Regions from separate parts of the Neobacillus sp. NPDC093127 genome, predicted to be linked through region 1. Evidence: riboswitches for the same ligand, from Rfam matches in the RefSeq annotation. Region 1 holds a riboswitch; each other region holds the start of a gene.
What was found. A riboswitch is a leader RNA that binds a small molecule or an ion and turns the genes downstream of it on or off. The one in region 1 is predicted to bind S-adenosylmethionine.
Positions count from the first base shown of each region.

Region 1 (4,324 bases):
CAAACATTCCGCGCAGCTTTTCGACTGCTTTTTCCTTCAAGTGGCTGTATAGGGCGATGATAACCTCCGTATCAGAGCTCGTCGCAAACGATAACCCTTCCTTGAGTAATTCCTCACGAAGCTCCACATAGTTATACACTTCACCATTAAAGATAATCCAGTAGCGCTCATTTTCGTACGTTAGCGGCTGATGACCGCTCTCAATGTCGATAATACTTAAACGACGGAAGCCAAATTGAATATGATCATCAAAAAAGAAACCATCATCATCAGGCCCGCGATGAGTAATGATATCGTTCATATGTTTAAATTGTTGTCTTTGTTCATCACTATAATTTTGTGCTTTGTCGTGTACACAACCAATAAAACCACACATTATGTACCTCACCTACTCCATTTCTAACTATCCTTTAAAAGGATGTTTCTTGAAAAACATACTATATAATACTACCACTATTTTTTAAAAAAATGCACTGAAAACATTAGAAAATTTACTGTACCTTCAGTTTTTACTTCTATAGTCCTACTTAAACATTTTATTCATTTTTAAAGACAACTACACAAAATGTTAGACGAAAAATAGAAAAGGGAGTTACATCAGAATGTAACTCCCCTTTTTATTATAGATTTGCTTCTTGACGTAACGTATCCGCTTTATCGGTTAGCTCCCATGGAAGCTCAACATCGGTACGGCCAAAATGACCGTATGCTGCTGTTTGTTGGTAAATTGGACGGCGAAGGTCAAGCATTTTAATGATTCCGGCTGGGCGGAGGTCGAAGTTTTTGCTTACTACATCAACTAAAACCTCTTCGCTCACTTTGCCAGTCCCAAACGTATCAATCGAAATGGAAACTGGACGTGCGACACCAATTGCATAGGCAAGCTGCACTTCTACTTTGTCAGCAAGTCCGGCAGCAACGATGTTTTTCGCTACGTAACGAGCCGCATAGGCTGCAGAACGGTCAACCTTTGTTGGATCCTTACCAGAGAAGGCACCGCCGCCATGGCGAGCATAGCCGCCGTACGTATCAACAATAATTTTACGGCCAGTTAAGCCGGCATCCCCTTGTGGTCCGCCGATAACGAAACGGCCTGTCGGGTTAATGAAATACTTTGTGTTTTCATCGATTAGTTCTTGTGGAACAACCGGGTTGATAACGTATTCTTTCAGGTTGCGCTGAATTTGCTCTAATGTTACTTCCGGATTATGCTGAGTTGAGATAACAATGGTATCAATGCGAACCGGGTTGTCATTTTCATCATACTCAACGGTTACTTGCGTTTTTCCATCTGGGCGAAGGTACTCAAGAACCTTATCTTTACGCACTTCTGTTAATTTGCGGGCAAGCTTGTGTGCAAGTGAAATCGGAAGCGGCATAAGCTCTTTCGTTTCATTGCAGGCATAACCAAACATTAAACCTTGGTCTCCTGCCCCAATTGCTTCGATCTCCTCATCAGACATTAAGCCTTCACGTGCTTCAAGTGCCTGGTCGACACCCATAGCAATATCAGGGCTCTGTTCGCCAATCGAGGTTAACACGGCACAAGTCTCCGAGTCAAAGCCGTATTTAGCACGATCGTAACCAATGCCTTTAATCGTTTCACGAACAATCTTTGGAATATCCACGTAAGTAGACGTAGTGATTTCGCCAGCAACGAGGACTAATCCAGTTGTAACTGAAGTTTCAGCCGCAACACGAGCATTAGCATCCTTTGCTAAAATAGCATCTAAAATGGAATCAGAAATTTGGTCACAGATCTTGTCCGGATGACCTTCAGTTACTGATTCAGAAGTAAACAAACGACGTTTTGTTGACATCTGAATTCCTCCTATATAATGAGATAATCGAGGTTTTTTGAAGGTTACAGGAATACTTCTTGAACCTCGTGAATTGACACGGTACTCCCAAGCCTTAGTATGAAATAAACAAAGGATTTTTATTAGAGACTCTTTTCTTAAAAGGACTTATACAAAACAAAAAACCTTACCACTATCAGAGGAAAGGTTGTTCCGGGCCTTTCACTCTTATCGTTCAAGGCGTGAGCCTTGCGTCAGATTAGCACCTTTGCATTTGAAAAGAACCTGTTAGCGGCCACCTTTTCATATTGCAGGTTGCTGGGTTTCATTGGGCCTGTCCCTCCACCAGCTCGGGATAAGAGAGTATCCGTTCAAATTAGAATAATACGCTACAATATCGAGCAATGTCAATGAATTTTTCAAGAAACTTCCCTTAAAACTCAAGAAAAAATACCGTTATTTTTTCAATCATATGCAAAAATTAAATGAATGTTATAACTTATTAAAAATAAATTGAATAATGTATAAAATACAATTTGATTTTGTTGAATAGTGTAGACTATTAGCGTCAATGTGTTATACTATTAAATACCAAAAACATGAATAAAGGTAGGTTTCATAAAATGAATTCTGTAAAAATTCCTAATGAGTTAACTCAGCTGTTAAAGGAAAATCATGTCCAAGTACAATTATCCGTTCCCCAATTAGTCGAGAAAATTTTAAGCCGTAATGAAGGAACATTAACCGCAACAGGTGCCGTTCGTGTTTCTACCGGTAAATATACAGGCCGTTCACCTCAAGATAAATTTATTGTGATGGAGGAGTCTTCGAAGGATAAAATTGCCTGGGGCCCTTCTAATCAACCGATTTCCGAAGACGCTTTCACAGTTCTGTATCAAAAGGTTCTTGATTACTTAAAACAACAACCTGAACTTTTTGTGTTTAAAGGCTTTGCCGGCGCCGATAAAAAATCCCGCCTGCCCATTCAAGTCGTAAATGAATATGCTTGGCATAATTTATTCGTGCATCAATTGTTCATTCGCCCATCCGAGGATGAATTGCTGACCCACGATGCTGGATTTACAGTTATTTCGGCTCCAAATTTCAAAGCAGATCCCGCTGTAGATGGCACAAACTCAGAAACATTTATTATCATCTCGTTTGAACGCAGGATTGTCTTAATCGGCGGAACCGAATATGCAGGTGAAATGAAGAAATCGATTTTTTCGGTGATGAATTATTTGCTGCCTGAAAACAATATTTTTTCCATGCACTGTTCAGCGAATGTTGGGCTTGAAGGAGATGTGGCTCTATTCTTCGGTTTATCCGGAACAGGAAAAACCACCCTGTCAGCTGATCCTAACCGCCGATTGATTGGTGATGATGAACATGGCTGGTCATCAAATGGCGTCTTTAACATTGAAGGCGGCTGTTATGCAAAATGCATTAATCTAACGCGAGAAAAAGAACCACAAATTTTCGATGCGATTCGCTTTGGTACCGTCCTCGAAAATGTTGTGATCAATCAGGAATCGCGAATCCCTGATTATGATGATGGAACATTAACGGAGAACACTAGGGCTGCCTATCCAATTGATGCGATTGATAATATTATCCTGCCGAGTATTGCCGGTCATCCAAATACAATCGTCTTTTTAACAGCTGATGCCTTTGGCGTATTGCCGCCAATTGCCAAGTTAACAAAGGAACAGGCAATGTATCATTTCCTAAGCGGCTACACATCCAAGCTAGCCGGGACTGAACGCGGTGTGACATCACCGGAAGCCACCTTTTCAACTTGCTTCGGAGCACCATTCCTGCCGCTGCCTGCGACCCGTTATGCGGAAATGCTTGGTGAAAAAATCCTTGAGCATAATGCGAATGTGTTTTTGGTGAATACCGGCTGGACGGGCGGCGAATATGGCGTCGGCAATCGGATGAAACTTGCCTACACAAGAGCGATGGTTCAAGCAGCCCTCGAAGGTGAACTAAACCAGGTTGAAACGGTCAAGGATGAATTCTTCGGTTTAAATATTCCGCTTCATATTGCCGGTGTCCCGGATGATATACTAAGACCAAATAAAACATGGGCAGACACGGATGCCTATGAACAGAAAGCAAAGGAACTTGCGGCAAAATTCCGTGAAAACTTTAAGAAATTTACCGCTATTTCGACTGAAATTGAAGAAAAAGGCGGTCCGATTGCATAATGAAAAAGTCCCGTGTGAAATTAAATTTACGCGGGACTTTTTAACATAATCATTAAGCCTCTTGAAATGATTTCTTTAAAAATTTAATACTTCCATCAATAAAAGGTTCCCGTGTACTTTCCATTAAGATATTCATAAACGGCTTTTTCTTCTTAATATAATTCAACACGAAGTCGTAGTTTAATAGTCCCTTTCCCACAGCGACTGTTTTTAACTTATTGTCCTCGACGATAAAATCCTTTGCGTGTAGAATAACGATTCTGTCTCCCAATAAGTCAAATGCTTCTTGGAAGATCTTCTCTTGGTTTTGATACG
Region 1 is NZ_JBIVOP010000010.1:65,272-69,595, reverse strand. It holds gene asnB (asparagine synthase (glutamine-hydrolyzing)) at 1-376, opposite strand, end outside; gene metK (methionine adenosyltransferase) at 621-1,820, opposite strand; SAM riboswitch class I at 2,025-2,161, opposite strand; gene pckA (phosphoenolpyruvate carboxykinase (ATP)) at 2,423-4,009, shown strand; gene ACIQCO_RS14995 (sugar phosphate isomerase/epimerase family protein) at 4,062-4,324, opposite strand, start outside.

Region 2 (4,324 bases), on a different contig from region 1:
CGGAGAGCGTAGCGATCCGATGTTGACTTATCGTAGGGCGGAGTGTGAAGGACACTAGCCGCTAGGGCGCTGGAGCTGGACATTTCTCAAAGTCCAATGATATAAATTCTGATATTTTAAAGAAAGGAAAGGAGCTCCTGCATATGATCGAAATGACATTCGGGAATATTACCGTAGACCAACTGAAAACAGCTGCCGGTATTTTCATTGGTGAAAAAAACCGACACAAACAATTTTCTTGTCAAACGACGATAAACGAAGCGGTTGGAACCTTGTCTGGAAATGAAAATAAGTTAACCTATAATTGTTGGGTGAAAAACAAAGAAACATGGGAGGATGAATAGTTCATGTCTTCCCCCATTTTATCCCCGACCTTTCATATCGGGACCATCAAAATCGGGACCATTGAAGAGGCTTCTTGCTTTAGTATCGGAAACAATTTTATTGAAGACTTTAAAAGCAGCAAAAAACATAACCAGGGCTTAGGGAATATCCACGGAGATCGGAACACCTTTGATCATGCTACTGCCTCATTAACCAATTACGAGCGTGTGCCGAAGAAAAAGAAGGGAATCAAACAAGAACAAGCGGAAGAAAATGCCAGGACCAAAAAAACAACAAACCCCAGTTAAAATATGGGTTTGTTGTTTTTTTCTTCTTTCCAGAACGGGGCAAAGGGAATATTTTGGGGAATATCGCTTAAATATTATATATTCGCACCAAGATTTGGTTTAATATCATTGTCAAAGATTGCCCCGTCAATAACCTCAAAGCTATCTAGATTATTGGCTAAGTTTCCGGCCTGCACGTTTCCAATTCCATAAATACCCCCAAAGCCTAAATTATATTTTCTATTGGCGTCCATCCCGGTAACAATTGATTCACCAATAAAGATGGCTGAGCTGGCCTGTGGAGAGTTGACATTAAATATTCCTAAATTAATGACTGAAGGCACTCCATAGTCCTCCCCTTCATTCTCATTCTTTTCTGTAATCCATCTTATGTTTAAAATTTACTTCTGTGAAAGCGGGGACTTTGGACAGCTTTCTTTCACCTTTTTTCAGGTTTGGGTTCCAATTCCCATATCCATCGATTGGTACTTTTCTGGAAAACCGATGCCTGACCCCCAGTGTGTTAAAGCGTTAAGGCATCGGGGCTCAGGCAAAAGTATTAAGACACTGTTCTCTATATTTCATCTACCATCCATAGCACCATTCGATTGATAAAATATATACCCAAATAGGAACCCGTTAGTAAGAAAAGTGGATTTAGGAATATACCATGGATATTGGTCATGAATACGGTTTTATCTTTAATAATCTCGTAAATGGCGAGAGAGGAAATATTCCCAAAAACTAGTGCAGATACAATGGCGCATATATTAAAAACCACACGTAATTTAGGCTTGATTTTCATCACAAAGAACATGAGACCTGGTGCAAAAATACTTCCGAAGATTAATAGAAATTTCATCAAATCACCTCTCTACCATTTTAGACAAAGTAAGCTGGTTTAAATCATTCTTTTCAATTTACTGGATTTTACAGAGTTTTACCTTTTGATTTTTGATGTCATGATTTACTTCCTATTTGACAGAATAGTAAAACGAATGTAAGGTAATTAATAATTAAATAGTTTAGAAAACTCTTATCAAGAGAGGTGGAGGGACTGGCCCCGCGATACCTCGGCAGCAGACTTACGTTAGTACTGTGCCAATTCCAGGAGCGATTTGCTTGAAGATAAGAAGAGAACCAGTGCCGATAATGATTTCCTCTTCTTATTTGTGAGAAGAGGTTTTTTAATTGTTGGCTGTGTTAAAGAATATTGTTGATTTTGATCACAATGTTGATTGGAGTGGAAGGCGCGAGACTCCTGCGGGAGCAGCGGGACAGGTGAGACCCCGCAGGCGCTTTAGCGCCGAGGAGGCTCACCGCCCGCCCCGCGGAAAGCGAAGCGCCTGGAACGGAAATCAACATTCACTTTTAACACCGCCAAATTATTAAAGAAAGAAGGAATTTTACATGACAAAGACAGCAGTGAAAGCACCATTTAAAGCCGATCATGTAGGCAGCTTTTTAAGAACAGAACCAATTAAAGAGGCAAGAAAAGCTTTTGCAAAAGGAGAAATTGATAAAGATACCTTAAAGAAGATAGAGGATCAAGAAATTGAGAAACTTGTTCAAAAACAAATCGAAGTTGGCCTTAACTCCATCACTGACGGTGAGTTTAGACGTTCATGGTGGCACTTCGATTTCTTATCAGGCTTAGATGGCGTAGAAGAGTTTGAAACGGAATATATTAGTAACTTCCAAGGAGCGAAAACTAAAAATAAAGCCATTAAAGTCGTTGGTAAAGTAGACTTCAATGATCATTATATGTTAGAACATTTCAAGTTCTTAAAACAGGCAGTCGACCGCTATGGCGATGGCGGTCAAGTGGCTAAGTTCTCGATTCCAAGCCCTAATATGTTATTTACTAGAATTCAGGGGGATGAATATTATAACGATAACAGCGAACAGTTCTTTCATGATACAGTTGCGGCTTACCAAAAATCCATTCAAGCCTTCTATGACGCAGGGTGCCGATATTTACAATTAGATGATACTTCTTGGATTGATTTTGTTTCGGAAGAACGGATTCAAGCAGTCGTTGAAAAACTTAATATGGGAGTACAGGATATCATCGAAACAAGAGTACGCTGTTTAAATGAAGCCATTTCTAAAAAACCTGAAGATATGGTTATCACGATGCATATTTGCCGTGGAAACTTCAGGTCTACATATATAACTAGCGGCGGTTACGATCAGATCTCTGATGCCATATTTGCTGATTTAAAGGTAGATGGACTCTTCTTAGAATATGATGACGGCCGCTCGGGGGATTTTGAACCATTAAAAAGGTTTAAACGCGCTGACCAAACAGTTGTACTAGGATTAATAACTTCTAAATTCCCGGAACTAGAAAACCCTGATACGATTAAAGAAAGAATTAAAGAAGCAAGCCATTCTATTCCTTTAGAAAACTTATCCTTAAGTCCTCAATGCGGGTTTGCAAGTACCGAGGAAGGCAACAAATTAACCGAAGAAGATCAATGGAATAAGATAAAACACGTCATTGCTATTGCTGAAAGTGTTTGGGGCTAAAGTGGGGCTTGTTTTAGATAATACAAGCTCGATGAGAAATTGAAAATGGTGCCTGACCCCCGATGCGCGGGGTCAGGCATCAGCTTTATTCAGTTAAATAAGCCCAAGCATATTGCGCGTATAATTCCGCACCGGTAACGAGTGCGTCTTCGTCGATGTTGAATTTACCATGATGGTGCGCCCACTCTGTATCTTTTTCAGGGTTGCCGCTGCCCACAAGAGCGAAGCTGCCAGGTACTTCAGCCATATATTCGCTGAAATCCTCACCGCCCATTGTCGGCTTTTCAAAATAGACAGCATCTGCGCCAAATGCTTCTGCGGCCACTTTTTGAACCAATTTAGCACTGTACTCATCGTTATTAACAGCCTGAGTACCGCGGATATAATCCACTTTTACCGTTGCACCGTACATAGCCGCGGCCTGTTCTGCATAATGCTTGAGCTGCGCTTCAATATGGTCTCTAGTTTGAGGGTCGAAGCAGCGGACAGTTCCCTCAATTACCGCATTTTCTGCAATAACATTGAAGCGGGTACCGACTGTCATTTTCCCAACGGTAAGAACAGCAGGATTTAGGGTATCAACCGTTCTCGAAACAATTGTTTGTACATTCATCACAAACGATGAAGCTACAATCGCTGCATCAATACAAGCATGCGGCAGTGCACCATGTCCGCCTCTTCCTTTGAAAGTTACCGTAAAAAGATCCGCTGACGCAAAGGATGGCCCCGCTGGACAAGAAACCTTGTTTGTAGGCATTTGTGACCAAATATGAATACCGAAAACGTTATCCACTCCGTCAACAGCCCCTTGTTTTACGAATGCTTTAGCACCTTCCGCTACCTCTTCAGCAGGCTGGAACAATAACCGGACATTGCCTGGCAGTTCTTCCTTGCTCTCATTTAAAGCTTTGGCAGCAATCAAGAGCATCGCAGTATGGGCGTCATGGCCGCATGCATGCATTTTGCCATCTGTCTTTGATGCATATGGCAGATCCTTATTCAATTCTTCCACCGATAAGGCATCCATATCTCCTCTTAATGCTACTGTTTTACCTGGTTTTCCGCCTTCGATTGTGGCAATGACACCTGTTGGTACAGCTCTTCGATAAGAGATTCCTAGATTTTCAAGATAGTCGCAGACAAAAGCGGTTGTGTTTTCTTCTTCCCAAGATAGCTCAGGC
Region 2 is NZ_JBIVOP010000025.1:37,645-41,968, forward strand. It holds gene ACIQCO_RS24170 (hypothetical protein) at 144-344, shown strand; gene ACIQCO_RS24175 (hypothetical protein) at 348-632, shown strand; gene ACIQCO_RS24180 (hypothetical protein) at 707-955, opposite strand; gene ACIQCO_RS24185 (transposase) at 1,186-1,473, opposite strand; SAM riboswitch class I at 1,645-1,746, shown strand; gene ACIQCO_RS24190 (5-methyltetrahydropteroyltriglutamate--homocysteine S-methyltransferase) at 2,022-3,143, shown strand; gene ACIQCO_RS24195 (amidohydrolase) at 3,229-4,324, opposite strand, start outside.
Region 2: it holds a riboswitch for S-adenosylmethionine, as region 1 does, so the genes downstream of both, ACIQCO_RS24190 (5-methyltetrahydropteroyltriglutamate--homocysteine S-methyltransferase) here and metK (methionine adenosyltransferase) in region 1, are expected to answer to the same signal.

Region 3 (4,324 bases), on a different contig from region 1:
TTGTTCCAAACGAACGTGAAGTGTCTTTATCCCTCTTAAAACAAGCCAGGCATCTTGAACTCCGAGGATGGCCCCGAACCCATTTTGCAAAAAGCCTAATCGTTTAGCCAAATCTTCGTCCTTCACGACGGCAAGTCCTGCTACCACGTCACTATGCCCTGATAGAAATTTGGTCGCACTATGGAGGACAACATCAACTCCTAACGCCAACGGTTTTTGCAGGGCAGGGGTAAGGAACGTATTATCGAGATAAGTGATCGCATCGATTTCCTTCGCTAACTCACAAATGGCTCCAATGTCCGTGACTTTCATTAATGGGTTAGAGGGTGTCTCCATATAAAAAGCTTTTGTATTTGGTTGAATCGCCTGCTTTACTGCGTCTAAATCTGTCATATCGACAAATGTATGGTCAATTCCTAACCGAGGAAGAACTTGTGAAACCATCCGGAACGTTCCGCCATAAACATCTTCGGTAATAACAATATGGTCTCCTGCTGAAAGCAGAAGGAATGCCGTCGAAATCGCGGCCATACCTGAAGAAAAGGCAAATCCTTTTAACCCGCCCTCGAGTTCCGCAATTACATCCTCCAGTGCTTCCCTTGTCGGATTTAAACTGCGGCCATAATCGTACTTGCCAAACTGATCGAAATCAGATTGGTGGAAGGTAGAGGCATGTTGGATTGGTACACTTACAGCCCCTGTAGTTGGATCGACCTTGTGCTGATTATGAAGGAGTTTTGTTTGAAAGCTATATTCAACACGTGCCATTAGGCAATCACCCCTTCTTTCATTTTAGCAAAAGCAAGATCCAGATCTTGGATTAAATCACCGGCATCCTCGATTCCAACGGAAAAACGTAATAAACAATTGTCGACTCCTTGCTGAAGGCGAATTTCTTCAGGAATATCGGCATGGGTTTGCGTTGCCGGATAGGTAATCAAACTCTCCGTGCCGCCAAGGCTTTCAGCAAAAGTTATCAGAGCGATATTTTGAAGAAATGGATTTACCCAAGCTTCTTCTTTCAATCGGAATGACACCATTCCTCCCTTACCAGGATAAAGAACATCTGCAACACTTTCATGGTTGGAAAGGTATTCGACAACCGCCTTTGCATTTTTCTCATGGCGTTCCATCCGAAGCGCTAATGTTTTCATCCCGCGCATTAACACCCAAGCATCAAACGGACTTAACACACCGCCGGCCCCGTTATGATGAAGGGCTAAACCTTCACAAATCTCTTTTCCTTTGGCAACGATAAGGCCCGCCAGCACATCATTATGGCCGCCTAAATATTTTGTTGCGCTATGGATGACAATATCGGCTCCAAGCAGGATGGGCTGCTGCAATAACGGAGTATAAAAGGTGTTGTCTACGATCAGCAAAGCACCGCGCCTCTTAGCAATTTCTGAGATCGCGGCAATATCTGCCTGCTGCATCAGGGGATTTGTGGGGGTCTCTAGAAAGATGGCCTTTGTGGAAGGGGTAATTCTCCGTTCGACCTCTTCCGGACAACAGGTATTCACATATTGCGTCTTTAAGCCCCACTTCTTAAAACCTTGTTCTAACAAACGATAGGTGCCGCCATATAAATCTTCGCTCACTAACCATTCATCACCAGATTGGAACAAAGAAAGCACCGTGAAAATGGCAGCCATACCTGAACTGCAGGCAAATCCTTGTTCACCGTTTTCTAAATCAGCAATTGCCTTTTCAAGAATTTGTCTTGTAGGGTTTCCAGTCCGAATATAATCAAAGCCAGTCGATTGCCCAATTCCCGCGTGGCGATAGGCTGTTGAAAAATATATCGGCGGATTCACCGTTCCAGTCACAGTTTCACTGCGATTTCCAATTTGGGCAAGTTTCGTTTCAATTTTGTACATGGATGCACTCTCCTTTAATGATGGGAATGGTTAATCGCGAGCGACTCCGCTTTTCCAATAGAAAAAGCCTTCTATAAGAAGAAGGCTTTTGTAAATACTACAAAAAAGTCATTCTTCTTATCTCGCAAATTAGCAAACTAATTTGCAGGACTTAGCACCTTTTCAATGGACAAGCCATTGATGGTTGCTGAGGCGTCGCAGGGCCATTCCCTCAACCTCTCTTGATAAGAAATCATTTATTTAGATTATTTATAAAATTTACTACATTGAAAGCGGTGTGTCAATCTGTTTTAATCAAACTTATTGTTTTTTTCCCAGTTTTTAAATTTAATAAAATTTATATATTCGATAAAATCTTCTTTATTCATTCCTTCGATAATAGCCTTTTCGATTATTCCCTGCCACTCTTTGTCCAGAAGTTCCTTCCCGTTTGCATTCCACTGTGATTCTAATTGATTGATTCCAGTCAATAAATATTCAATTGAAACATGTAATGGTTTGGCAATCTTCATTAGAAAATGAATAGATGGATTTTTATTAAGACTCCGCTCGATGTTGCTTAAATAAGATTTAGAGACATTGGCAAGGTCAGCAAGTTCTGTAAGGGTATATCCCTTTTGCTCTCGTACTTCTTTAATTCGTGTTCCAATCATAGGCTTCTCCTTTTAAACAAATTTTAATGTGTATGTATAAATGATTGCATAAGGATCAGTTGCAGAATACTCGAATAAATTTAATGAAACTATGTCACATTACTGATATTATAAACCACAAATCGTTCTTTTTAAAGAATTAATTTATTGGGTTAAGATAAATTTTAATAAACAGATATATTTTGCTAGTGCGTAAATATTATATAGAGGAAACATACATCCAATTACTTCGCTAAAATTCAAGGATGACACAGATTTTTTAAAAACTTAATCCATTAATAATTATTGAAATGTAATAATAATAATGAATTGACTTGTTCTATATAAAGAATTAATATAAGGGTATACAGATTATCGGCTTAGTTATTCATGCAAAATTATTCCTGGTAAAGGCAATCTTTTTTTGCTTGCTTGTTCTTTATGAAGGACAATGCGTTCTTTAAAATATAATTTTGGTGACGCCTTCTTACCGCTATCAATGAAGGCACTCGGTCATACTGTGGGTTTATAACCTTAGACGCTAGTCGTCAAGAGTGTGATGTGAGGAGGGGTTAGATGCCCCAAACCAATTGATTAATGGTTTTGATGATAATGGCTAAGAAAGCCGCTATAATCAAAGCTTTTAATCTTTTTATCATTAATAGAAATTAAAGGAGCGAGAAAATGACCTATCGGCAAAGGATGTCTATGTTCTTTTTGGTAGATTCTTGTATTGTCACATCAGCCATTTTTATCAGCAGGTTCTTGGTCGATGCTTCTTATGTCTTTCATGTTCCAATGATGGTCCTCACGCTATCCATCTTGACTAGCCATCACTTTTTTTCGTTAGTTTTTAAGCTGTATAAAAAGGCGTGGGAGTATGCTAGTGTCGGAGAATTAGTAATTATCGTTAAAATTGTGACATCTTCCATACTTTTGACAGGATTATTGACGCAGCTGCTCCTCCATGAGATCCCCTTTAGGCTTCTGGGGGTAACGTGGTCAGTTAATATCTTGTTAATTGGCGGTTCTCGGTTTTGCTGGAGGGTGTACCGCGATTCCTTTATGAAAAGAAATCAGAATAAAAAAAGAACACTCATTGTTGGGGCTGGTTCAGCTGGAGCAATGGTGGCCAGGCAGCTGTTAAAAAGTCAAGAGGCCCATCTTCTTCCTGTAGGATTTATTGATGATGATATGAATAAACAAAAATTAGATATTTTAGGAATCCCGGTCCTCGGCGGGGTAAGTACGATAGAAGAGAAAGTTCAAGATTTGCAAATCGAGAACATTATTATTGCCATCCCTTCTTTAAGTAGAAAAGAGTTAAATATTATTTTTCAAGAATGTGCAAAGACTTCTGCAAAAACGCAAATACTCCCGATGCTTGAGGATTTAGTAACAGGACGGATATCTGTTAGTCAGTTTCGTGATGTCCAAGTGGAGGATCTTTTAGGCAGGGAACCCATCCATTTGGATATTGCCGCGATATCAAAATACATTACGGGAAAAAAGGTGTTGGTAACCGGTGCGGGAGGATCGATTGGTTCGGAAATTTGCCGACAGGTTGCTATTTTTTCACCTGAACAATTGATTCTATTAGGACATGGTGAGAATAGTATTTATTCGATTGAAATGGAACTAAAGGAATGCTTCGGAGAATCAACGATTGAATTTATAACGGAAATTGCCGACTTACAAGATGCCGCTAAAATGGCAGCAGTGATGAGAATCTATCGACCGGATGTTGTCTATCATGCGGCTGCACATAAGCACGTCCCACTGATGGAACACAACCCTGAAGAGGCAGTGAAG
Region 3 is NZ_JBIVOP010000002.1:338,014-342,337, forward strand. It holds gene metC (cystathionine beta-lyase) at 1-768, opposite strand, end outside; gene ACIQCO_RS04865 (methionine biosynthesis PLP-dependent protein) at 768-1,880, opposite strand; SAM riboswitch class I at 1,995-2,111, opposite strand; gene ACIQCO_RS04870 (helix-turn-helix domain-containing protein) at 2,171-2,533, opposite strand; gene ACIQCO_RS04875 (polysaccharide biosynthesis protein) at 3,197-4,324, shown strand, end outside.
Region 3: it holds a riboswitch for S-adenosylmethionine, as region 1 does, so the genes downstream of both, ACIQCO_RS04865 (methionine biosynthesis PLP-dependent protein) here and metK (methionine adenosyltransferase) in region 1, are expected to answer to the same signal.